Regions from separate parts of the Synechococcus sp. OH2 genome, predicted to be linked through region 1. Evidence: predicted binding sites of a transcription regulator. Region 1 holds the regulator's gene; the other holds the start of a gene.
The links. Region 1 encodes NtcA, which controls nitrogen genes in cyanobacteria. Its sites were predicted from a motif close to GTANCNNNNGNTAC; they were not measured.
Positions count from the first base shown of each region.

Region 2: NW835_RS12610 (P-II family nitrogen regulator) is a predicted target of NtcA. The motif match lies at 2,937-2,950, and genes of this name have one in related genera.

Region 1 is NZ_JANSIR010000088.1:411-6,269, forward strand. It holds gene NW835_RS07965 (transposase) at 1-185, shown strand, start outside; gene leuB (3-isopropylmalate dehydrogenase) at 277-1,422, shown strand; gene ntcA (global nitrogen regulator NtcA) at 1,548-2,222, opposite strand; gene NW835_RS07980 (M61 family metallopeptidase) at 2,462-4,261, shown strand; gene NW835_RS07985 (hypothetical protein) at 4,343-5,548, shown strand; partial or broken gene NW835_RS07990 (hypothetical protein) at 5,556-5,859, opposite strand, start outside.
Region 2 is NZ_JANSIR010000117.1:20-4,690, reverse strand. It holds partial or broken gene NW835_RS12625 (hypothetical protein) at 1-175, shown strand, start outside; gene ispD (2-C-methyl-D-erythritol 4-phosphate cytidylyltransferase) at 172-879, opposite strand; gene NW835_RS12615 (ammonium transporter) at 1,003-2,409, opposite strand; gene NW835_RS12610 (P-II family nitrogen regulator) at 2,539-2,877, opposite strand; gene NW835_RS12605 (IctB family putative bicarbonate transporter) at 3,058-4,452, opposite strand.

The sequences.
Region 1 (5,859 bases):
TAAGGCAACAGTTTGCGGAACAGCTCAATAAAGCACACTGGGGAAAGGCTAAGCTTTGGTATGATCCTAAGTGCATTGTCTCATGCGGCAGTGCACCCCTAGAAGTTGTGAAGCGATATATCGAAAATCAGTCAGGAGGCACTATCCCTCCCCACCCGGGTGGGGAATCCCGCGCCTTACGTTGAGATTCGGAGAACTTTCCTGGGGGACTTTTCGGCAAACCTGTGGGCAAAGGGATGGTAATATCGCTACGCACTTCTCTTACCGTGACCGCCCATGAGCGTTCCTTCCTCTGCTGCTCGAACCTATCGGATTACTGCCCTGGCCGGAGATGGCATCGGCCCTGAAATCATGCAGGTGGGGCGGGCGGTTTTGGATGCAGTGGCCGCTCAGATGGGGTTTTCCCTCCAGTGGCAGGAGGGCCTAATTGGTGGAGCAGCCTACGAAGCCACTGGGGATCCCTTGCCCCCAGAGACCTTGAAAATGGCCCAGGAGAGCGATGCTGTTTACTTGGCGGCGGTTGGCGACTTTAAGTACGACACCCTGCCGCGGGAGAAGCGTCCTGAGCAGGCTTTGTTGGGCTTGCGGGCTGGCTTGGAATTATTTGCCAACTTGCGCCCGGTGAAGATCTTTCCGCAACTGGTGGAGGCCTCTTCCCTCAAGCCAGAGGTGATTGCCGGGATCGACCTGGTGGTGGTGCGCGAGCTCACCGGCGGCATCTACTTCGGCCAACCCAAAGGGATCTTCACAGATGCCACGGGATCCCGGCGGGGTGTAAACACCATGGCCTACAGCGAGGCCGAGGTGGATCGCATTGCCCGCGTGGCCTTTGAACTGGCTCGCAAGCGACGGCGCAAGCTCTGCTCAGTGGATAAGGCCAATGTCCTGGAAGTGTCGCAACTGTGGCGGGAGCGGGTTACCGCCATTGCGGCTGAGTACCCCGACGTGGAGCTTTCCCACCTGTACGTCGATAACGCTGCCATGCAGTTGGTGCGCTGGCCGAAGCAGTTTGACGTCATTCTCACGGAGAACCTCTTCGGGGATATTCTTTCCGATGAGGCAGCGATGCTGACTGGATCCATCGGCATGTTGCCCTCTGCCTCTTTGGGATCCTCTGGCCCTGGGGTATACGAACCAGTACACGGGTCAGCCCCCGATATTGCCGGACAAGACAAGGCCAACCCTCTTGCCCAGGTGCTCTCTGGGGCAATGCTGCTACGCTACTCTTTGGATCAGCCCCAAGCTGCCGACCGCATCGAGCAGGCTGTCGAGGCAGTTTTGGCCCAGGGCTACCGCACTGCCGACATCTACTCGGAGGGGATGACCCTCGTAGGCTGCCGCGAGATGGGAGAAAAGATCTTGGCTGCTCTGGCCCAGCAGCAAGCCTCTCCCCAAGGATCGCCCTCAGCCGCCGGCGGTTGAGTGGGGGTTCCCTTGCTTGCGCGGCTACCCCTCTCCCAGAGGGAGGGATTGTCCCGACGAACGGTGGCACTGCCATTACTCTTTATTGGAAATTCTTGGAAACGTCCGCGGGCCAGCTTCTTCCCTTAGGCAAAGCGATGGCCAAGCTGCATCGGGTCGTGGACGGTGATCTTTTTCTTGTGGATGGAAATGTAGTTCTTCTTGCGCAGCTCCCCCAACAGACGCGTGATGGTGACACGGGTTGAGCCAATCGCTTCCGCAATGGCCTGGTGAGAGAGCTTGAGATCGATGGTGACTCCATTGGGGCCGGGCACCCCGAAGTCGCGGCAGAGGATCAGTAGAAAGCTGACCAGGCGGGATCCCATGTCGCGGTGAGCCAGTGTTTCAATCATCATCTCTGTCTGCAGGATGCGAGAAGCCAAGCTCTTGAGCAGCAGCATGGCCAGCTCAGCGTTCTCCCGCAGCGATTTTTCCACCTGTTCGATGGGCAGAGAGAGTAGCTCGACGCGGGTAAAGGCCACCGCGTGATAGAAGCGGTCGGAGCGCTGCCCCGTGATGAAGGAGAGCACCCCAAAAATGCTGTTTTCCCGCAGGAGAGCAACGGTAATTTCTTCCCCCATTTCGTAGACCCGCGAGAGCTTGACAGCTCCTTTCACCAAAAAGTAAACGCGCTCCGCCGGATCTCCAGGGAAGAAGATGGTCTTACCGCGTTCAAACGTTTCGATAACCGGAGGATGGTGAGGCCCTCCTAACTGTTTGAAGGCTGCAATCAGAGATTTTTCCGCGATGGCCACCACCATATTCGTCAACCTTTTAAAGCCAGTTTATACCTAAGATCAACCTATAAATCAGATCGGAGGATTTGGGGCGCACCGTATTCCCGTTGACTGGAAAATTACCCCAGGGGCAAGATTATCCTAAGCTAAAAGGTTCTGCCCGGATACCTTTGTAGCAGGAGCTACATTTTTAAAGTCTCGTCTCTTGTCCAGCAGCGAATCCAGGACCAGGGGCGGGGGCCGTAATCGATTGGAGGGGTTTTATGGGGATCCCGGAGGCGGCTGTGGCCACACCTTCTCAACCGAGCCGTCAGCACTTCACAGTACGGATGCCGGAGCCGGCCAATCATCTGCTGGAGGTGGAACTACAGATCCAAGAGGTGGATCCAGAAGCGCCTCTGCAACTGCGGCTGCCGGTGTGGACGCCGGGATCCTACCTGGTACGGGAATATGCCCGCCATGTGCAAGAGTTTCAGGCGGCAACGGAGCAAGGGATCCCTTTGGCCTGGCGGAAGGTAGATAAGAACACTTGGGAGATCGAGCCGCCCCGCTGTTCGGCTGTGAAGGTTCGCTATCGGGTCTATGCCTATGAGCTGACGGTGCGCACCAACCATTTGGATCTCACCCACGCCTACTTCAACGGGGCGGCGCTCTTTTTCTATGTGCCCGGTCGCGAGCGGGAACCCTACACCTTGACGGTGATCCCTCCCAAGCCAGATTGGCGCATCGCCACCAGTTTGCGACCTTTGATTTCTTCTTCTGAGGATCCTGCTTCCGGCCAGTCTTTTGTGGCGGCAGACTACGACGAGCTGGTGGATAGTCCGGTGGAGGTGGGCCTGCACCAGTTGCGGTCGTTTGCAGTGGAAGGGATCCCGCATTACTTCGTGGTCTGGGGAGCAGGCACCCTGGATTTGGAGCAAGCGGTGGCCGATGCCGAGAAAATTGTCCGGGCTACTGCGGCGTTTTTTGGCGGGCTGCCCTACGACCGCTACTGGTTTATTGTGCATTTGTCGCCAGGGGGATTTGGCGGCCTAGAGCACAAGTACAGCACCACCCTTAATTATTCTGGGCTGGAGCTGCATCAGCCCCAGTCCTATCGCCGCTTTTTGGCGCTGCTGGCCCACGAGCTTTTCCATGCTTGGAACGTCAAGCGGCTGCGCCCTCTGGCTTTGGAGAAAATTGACTACAACCAAGAAAATTACGTGGACTGCCTCTGGTTTTGCGAGGGGGCGACCAGCTACTACGAAAATGTCATCTTGCTGCGGGCAGGGATCCTCAGCGCCAAAGATTTTTTGCAGATCCTGGCCGAGCAAATTGGCCGGCTGCAGCGCACTCCGGGTCGGGCCGTGCAATCGCTGCAGGAATCCAGTTTCGACGCTTGGATCAAGCTCTACCGTCCCCACGAAAATAGCCTCAACAGCCAGGTTTCTTATTACCTCAAGGGCGCTTTGGTCTGCTGGCTGCTGGATCTGCACATTCGCCACCTTTCGGGGGGCCAGGGATCCCTGGACACAGCCATGCGGGATTTGTGGCAGCGCTTTGGCCGGTTTGAGAAAGGCTACACCCACCAAGACCTGCGGGAGGCCTTTGAGCGGGCAGCCGGCACCGATCTTGGCCACTTTTTCTCTGCCTACGTGGAAGGTACGGAAGAGCTGGACTACAACGCTTACCTCCACCCTTTTGGCCTCACCCTTAAAGCCCACTTCAGCCGCCCCAACCCTAGCCCTTACCTGGGTCTCCACTTCAATGGGGAAGGCAACCGCATCAGCGCCGTCGAGATGGGATCCCCCGCCCAAAAAGCAGGCATCTGGGCTGGCGACGAGCTCGTAGCCCTAGACGGCTTTCGGGTGAGCGCCACCACCTTGCCGGAGCGCCTGGCAGCCTACCAGCCCCACCAGGTGATCTGCCTAAGCGTCTTCCAAGGCGATCAGTTGAAACACTTCTGGATCCCCCTGGATCCACCCCGCCCGGATGTTTACACTCTCGAAGCTTTGCCTGAACTCACTCCCACCCAGAAAGCGCTCCAGCAGGGCTGGCTGGGATCCCTTTTGGCTCAAGAGTAGGCAGGAGGTAGCAATGCTTTAAAATCTTCCCAGCTGCTCGCAACTCCTGAGTTAAGTTAAAGAAAATAGGATCAAAGGGAAATGACTCTGCTTTTAGGTCTTCTAATTGGATTGGCTATTGGTTTCTCCCTGGGCGTTTATACCTGTAGGCGATCTGAAGTGAACCGCTACGAATCGAGGTTTGAGAGATGGAGGAAAGAAACTGAGAGGGCAATAGCTTTGCAACTTGACCAGTTCACTCAAAGAGCTAATAGCCAGTTACTGGATGAGATTCTAAGAAAGTTACAAGCTGACCTTGAGGGCTTCAAACTTCATATCTCAGAAAGTCTGTCCGAAAGTTACCAAAACTTCCTTCAGCGTTTAGCTGACTATACAAGTCAGCTAGTTAAGAATATAAGTAATCAGCAGAATATCCTGGGCAGGCTATCGGAAAGTATAGAAAACATTTCCCAGAATCTAAACTCGAGTTCTAGCCTTCAAAAGAGGAAGGAAACTAACAAGCAAACTGCTGACGCAGGACTCAAGAGTTTGCCGCCAGAGACGATTAGCCGTGAACAGGTGAAGATAGGGGTATTTCTGTGGTCTAAGAACATAAGGATGAAGAACCTGCTTCCATCTAGTAAAAAAGCAGCAGAAGGGGAACTCGATAACAAGCTGAACTGGATATCAAACCTTATGGGTCAGAGGTACTCGATGATTGAGAAGCTTTACAAAGAAATTAAATCTGGCATTGGAGAAGAAAAGAGCTTGACTCTTTGCTTAAAAGGCAACCCCCCAGAAGTGATAAATTATAGCTGCCAACTTGCTTCCACTCTACGTAAGGTTAATTTCTTAAAGGAACATAACTACTCAAAAAGCTCCAAAACCCTGATGGTAAAACTAAGCAAGTCTTCAGAGGCAATCAAGTTCCTATCTGGAGATTGGCTGGAGAGATATGTCAAACAGCAACTGATCAAGTTTGCTAGAGAGCAGGGACAGAAGATCGATTTTTCCTACATCGCAAATGCGGAAGTTACTTTGCCCAACGGTAGCGACTTTGAGATCGATCTCTTCTTCCACATTAACAACCGATTCTACTGGATAGAGTCGAAGACCGGCAGCTACAGGGACTGTATAGAGAAGTACTCTTGGCTCGCCTCCGAAATGGGTCTCGGCCCAGATCAAGTCTTTCTGGTCTTGGCAGATGCTGATCAGGAGACGAGAAGTAGGATCTCCTCCTCCTATAATCTTTCAGCAATTAGTGTCGAGGAGGTTGAGTCTCTGCTGTACAGAATTGTGAGGAGGTAGACTCAGTCTAAGCTACCACTTTGACAGCCTGCTCCATACACCACCAGGGATCCTCGGCAAAAGCCGGCATGGGCGTGCTGCCTGCCTTACCCAAAATGGCCAGCCGAACTTCCCGATCCAGCCGGGATCCCGATCCGTAGGGATCCTCGGAGGGGGGCTCCAGTCTTTGTCCCAGCGGGGGCATTGCCATGATGCCCGGCTGCATGCCAGTACTGCTGACCCAGATTTTGAAGCGATCCACCGTTGTCTCCGCGTCTTCGGGCAGTTGCATCTGCAGCAGGTAGCGAGGGCCAGAGCCGACTAGCACACTT
Region 2 (4,671 bases), on a different contig from region 1:
TCCCCAAAGCTGGATCCCTTTTCTGCCGGGGTTGGGATGGGGGGCTGTGGGGGGCTGGTTGGCCATGCTGATCTATGTCGCCGGCTTGGCCAGCCTGTTGCTCAGCCGCTGGCGCAGTCGGGTGTGGCAGAAGGCGGCTCTGCGGCAGGGCCACCGCCATAGTGAGTTGGGCTAGCGCGCCGGATCGAGGCGCTGCTGTAGAATTTGCTTGGCCAGCACCAGATCCCAGGGGGTGGTTAACTTCAGATTAGACTCCTCCCCTTCCACGATGTAAACCGGCCAACCCAGCTTCTCGAATAGGGCTGCGTCATCGGTTACCTGCCACCCCTGGGCCAGTGCCTCCCGATGGGCTTGCCACAACAGCGACAGGCGAAAGCCCTGGGGCGTTTGGGCTGCCCACAGCCGGCTACGCTCCGGTGTCGATTCGATTTGGATCCCCTTGGGGCCGCTTGCGGTTACTTTAATCGTGTCTTTGACAGGGATCGCGGCAATCAAGCCGTCCACTTGCTCCAAGGCAGCGCTGCAGCGATCGAACAACTCAGAGGTGGCCAGGCAGCGGGCCCCATCGTGAATCAACACCCGTTCCACCGTTCCCAGCCCATAGAGATACTCCACCCCCCTGTAAACCGACTCCTGCCGCGTCACCCCTCCTTGCAGAAGCTGCACCGGCGTGGACAGCTCGATGGACGCCAGGATCTGCTCCATGGCCGGCCAGTCGCCGGGTTGGGAGAGAATGCCAATCCACTCGATGGAATGCGCCCGATCTGCCGCCCGCAACGTCCAAGCCAGGACAGGCTGACCCAAAAGTGGCAACAACAGCTTGTTGACCGCCGCCCCCATTCGCTTGCCGCTGCCAGCCGCCGGGATCAACAGGTGCATGGGATCCAAAAGTGCATCCAACCGCATCCCAGTTTACAGCCAGGGAGGGCCAGGCTTGGCCCTCCTCATCGTTGACAGTGGCGATTGGTGCCGCTGGATCCCCTTCAGAGCCGGGGTGCCGTCTCAAGGTTGGTCCAACTCGGCAGAAGCAATCACAAAATCCGGGTAGGCCACGTTACCATGCTCGCCCACATCCAAGCCGGCCAGCTCCTCTTCAGCACTGGTGCGCAGGCCAACGGTTGCCTTGAGGATCAAAAACAGGATCAAGCAGGTGATGAAAGGCCAGAAGAAATAGGCTAGAGCGCCCACAACTTGTACCCCAAATTGGGCCCAGGTCACCCCTGAGTTGGCGTGGGCAAACCAAGGGATCCCTGCTGCCAACACCCCCCAAATACCGCAGGTGCCGTGTACCGAAACGGCGCCCACCGGGTCGTCAATCTTCAGCACCGTATCCAGAATCACCGCCGAGATGACCACCAGGATCCCGGCCACCGAACCGATGATCAAAGCTCCCAGAGGGTGGACAGTGTTGCAAGGAGCGGTGATCCCTACCAAGCCGGCCAGCACCCCGTTGGCGGCAAAGGTCATATCCGGCTTGCCAAAATGCGCCCAGCAGGTGATCATCGCCCCAATGGCCCCTGCCGAAGCGGCTAGCAGCGTGTTCATGGCAATCCAGCCGATATCGGGGCTGGCGGCTGTGGTCGAGCCGGCGTTGAACCCAATCCAACCCAAGGTGAGGATAAACACCCCCAACATCCCCAGAGGCAGGTTGTGGCCGGGAATCGCCCGTGGCTCTCCGTTGGGGCCGTACTTGCCGATGCGAGGGCCAAGCACCATGGCCCCGGCTAAGGCGGAAGCGCCCCCCACCAAATGCACTACGCCCGAACCGGCAAAGTCGATGAAGCCCAGATCTTCCAGCCAGCCGCTGGTGCCACCGTTGTAGTCGCCAAACAGCCCATTCCAAGCCCAGCCCCCCGAGATGGGGTAGATCAGCCCAGAGATGACGACAGAGTAGATGAGGTAGGCCACGAACTTGGTGCGCTCCGCCATGGCCCCGGAAACAATGGTGGCAGCGGTGGCGGCAAACACCATCTGGAAGACGAAGAATGTAAAAGGCCAGTCCCCTGCTTCGTGGGCTTGCTGCCAACTGAAAGCAAACCAGCTCCTGCCAAAGAAGCCAGTATTTTCTCCAAACATCAGGCCAAACCCGATGAACCAAAAGGCGCAACAGCCCATGCAAAAGTCCATCAGGTTTTTCATCATAATGTTGGCGGCATTCTTGGCGCGGGTAAAGCCCGTCTCCACCATGGCGAACCCCGCCTGCATGAAGAACACCAAGGCTGCCCCCACCAGCGTCCAGACAATGTCAGCATGTTTCTGTACGACTTCCGCGTCCTGAGCGAAGGCGCTCTCCTGACCCAATAGGAAAACCAGCGAAATCGTCAGAGCAGCAGTTAGGCCCCCCTGAGCTGGTTGCCAGAGCCACTGCAGTGCTTGGCCTTTGAGTCTTTGGATCATCCTTGTAGACATGCTTTTCGACTCACCTAAAGTGACGGTACTTTTACAACGCATTAACTGGGGCAAAGATCCCTCATTTGCCCACTGCAAGCCACCCTGGGGCTCGGATCGAGCTACCCAGGCTCCAAGACCTTCCCTGCTTTACAGGGCGTCTTGGTTGAGTTCGCCGGTACGGATGCGAATGGTTTTCTCGACAGGGCTGATGAAAATCTTGCCGTCCCCGATTTCGCCGGTGCGAGCCGCCGCGATCAGCTTCTCCACAACCGTGTCCACCAGGTCGTCTTCGACCACGATCTCCACCTTCAGCTTTTGCAGGAACTCTACCGTGTACTCGGATCCCCGATAGCGCTCGGTTTGTCCTTTTTGCCGACCAAAACCCCGCACTTCGCTCACTGTCATGCCGACAATTCCGGCATTGACCAGGGCAATTTTCACCTCATCCAGCTTGAAGGGCCGAATTATAGCCTCGATCTTTTTCATTGGCCTCCCATATCCCCAATAATCCCGCTAATTTCTAACACTACTAAAACCTGCAAATTGTAAATCTAGATACATTTTCGTTCTTCTACTGAGAATGCTTACCACTCTAGATTTGCTCTCGTCAAGACCAGAAGGCCAGGCCTGGGCTACTTTAATTTTTAAGAAGTCCGCGCCGGCATCTCACGAGCTGGGTCTTTCAGCGGCCGTTGAGGATCGAGGAGAATCCAGACTGGCTGTGACGAGGGCCACTGCCAGCCACCACAGCATCTGCACCTGGGGACGGTACCAGATGGTGTCCACCAGGCCGTGGGCCATCATGCCGGTGCAGGCTGCTAAACCTGCCGCCACCCACAGGCCCTGGGGATCCCGGCAGGCAAGTAAACGTTTCCAGCCTCTCCAGCCGTGATCCCAGAGCACCAGGAGGAACCAAGCAAAAGCTAGGGATCCGACTAAGCCCGTCTCCAAGGTAATCTGGAGCGGCACCGAGTAGGCTGCAAGGGCGCTGAAGTTGCCCCGCTGGTAGAGGGGATAGACGCGGTTGAAGGCGACATTGCCAGGGCCGATCCCCAAGATGGGAAAGTCGCGGATCATCTCCAGCACCGCCGCCCAGACGTTGAGGCGAAAGTTGTTGCTGGTATCTAGCCGTCCCCAAAGGAGGCTCTGAGCCCGTAGCCGCAAGGGGCGTACCGTCAAGATGGCAAGCAGCAGCGCGGCTGCGCCCCCTCCCAAGAGAGCCGGCACCGTCCAGCGCTGCCAACGGGCCGGCAGGCGGGGGGCGTACCATTGGGCCAGCAGCAGGGCCATCATCCCCAGCGCTGCCAGCCCCCCAATCCAGGCACCGCGGCTGTAGGTCAGCCCCAGACAGATAAGGTTGACGGCGGTTGTAAACCCCACCAGGAGCTTGATCCCCCAACCCGGCCAGAGGCAGATGGCAGCCAGCCCCAGCGGGAGGAGGGGAACCAGGTAGCCCCCATACAGGTTAGGGTTGCGCAGATAGCTGTACACCCGTGTCAGGCCCGCCAAGCCCGATTCTGGATCTACCCAGGTGGCCAGTTCGGCCGCCCCGTAAAAGTACTGCCGCAGGCCGTAGATCCCCATCCCCAGGCTGACCAAGAGCAGGGATCCAACAATCCCATCTCGGAATTGGGGTTGGCGCAGCAGACGATGCAAAAGCAGATAGCCGGCTAAGTAGAGCGTCAGCTTCAGCCAGCCATCCCGCGCCGCATAGGGAACCGGCGAGAGGAGCGTTGCCAGGGTAGCAATTCCCCAGAAAAGGCCCAGGGGCAGATGGACAGGTAGCCCAGTCGGGGTTTCCACCAGCCAGCTCAAGACCACAAGCGCCGCCATGGCCAGTAGGATTAGGCCGAGGATGCCGGTGGAGCTTTGGGAGGAAAAGACCCAGTAGAGCAACACCAGACCCAAGCCAATCCCGTCCAAGCCTTGGACGAGCAAGCTGCCTTGGCCCCAGTTTTTCAGGGATCCCGACAGGCGGCCCAAAAGGCTGCCCTGCCACCAGGAATCGATAGGAAAACCCCGCAGCAGCAGAGCTTGCCACAGTTGCCTTGCTTGTTCCATCGCCGCTTTCCAGCCCCCTGGGCACCTCTCCCTCTGCCTCTGCTCATCTTCCGAGTTTATCTCCCCAGCGGCCAGGGGTAAGGACATCAGGGCAGGCGGGATCCCTCCCTCTGGAAGTGGAGGACTCTAGCTGCTTCGGGAGCACGTTAGGTTGAGAGTTGGCTCCTAGCCTTGCCACGACCAACCTCAAAATTTCTAGAGGTGCACCGCCCCATGAGA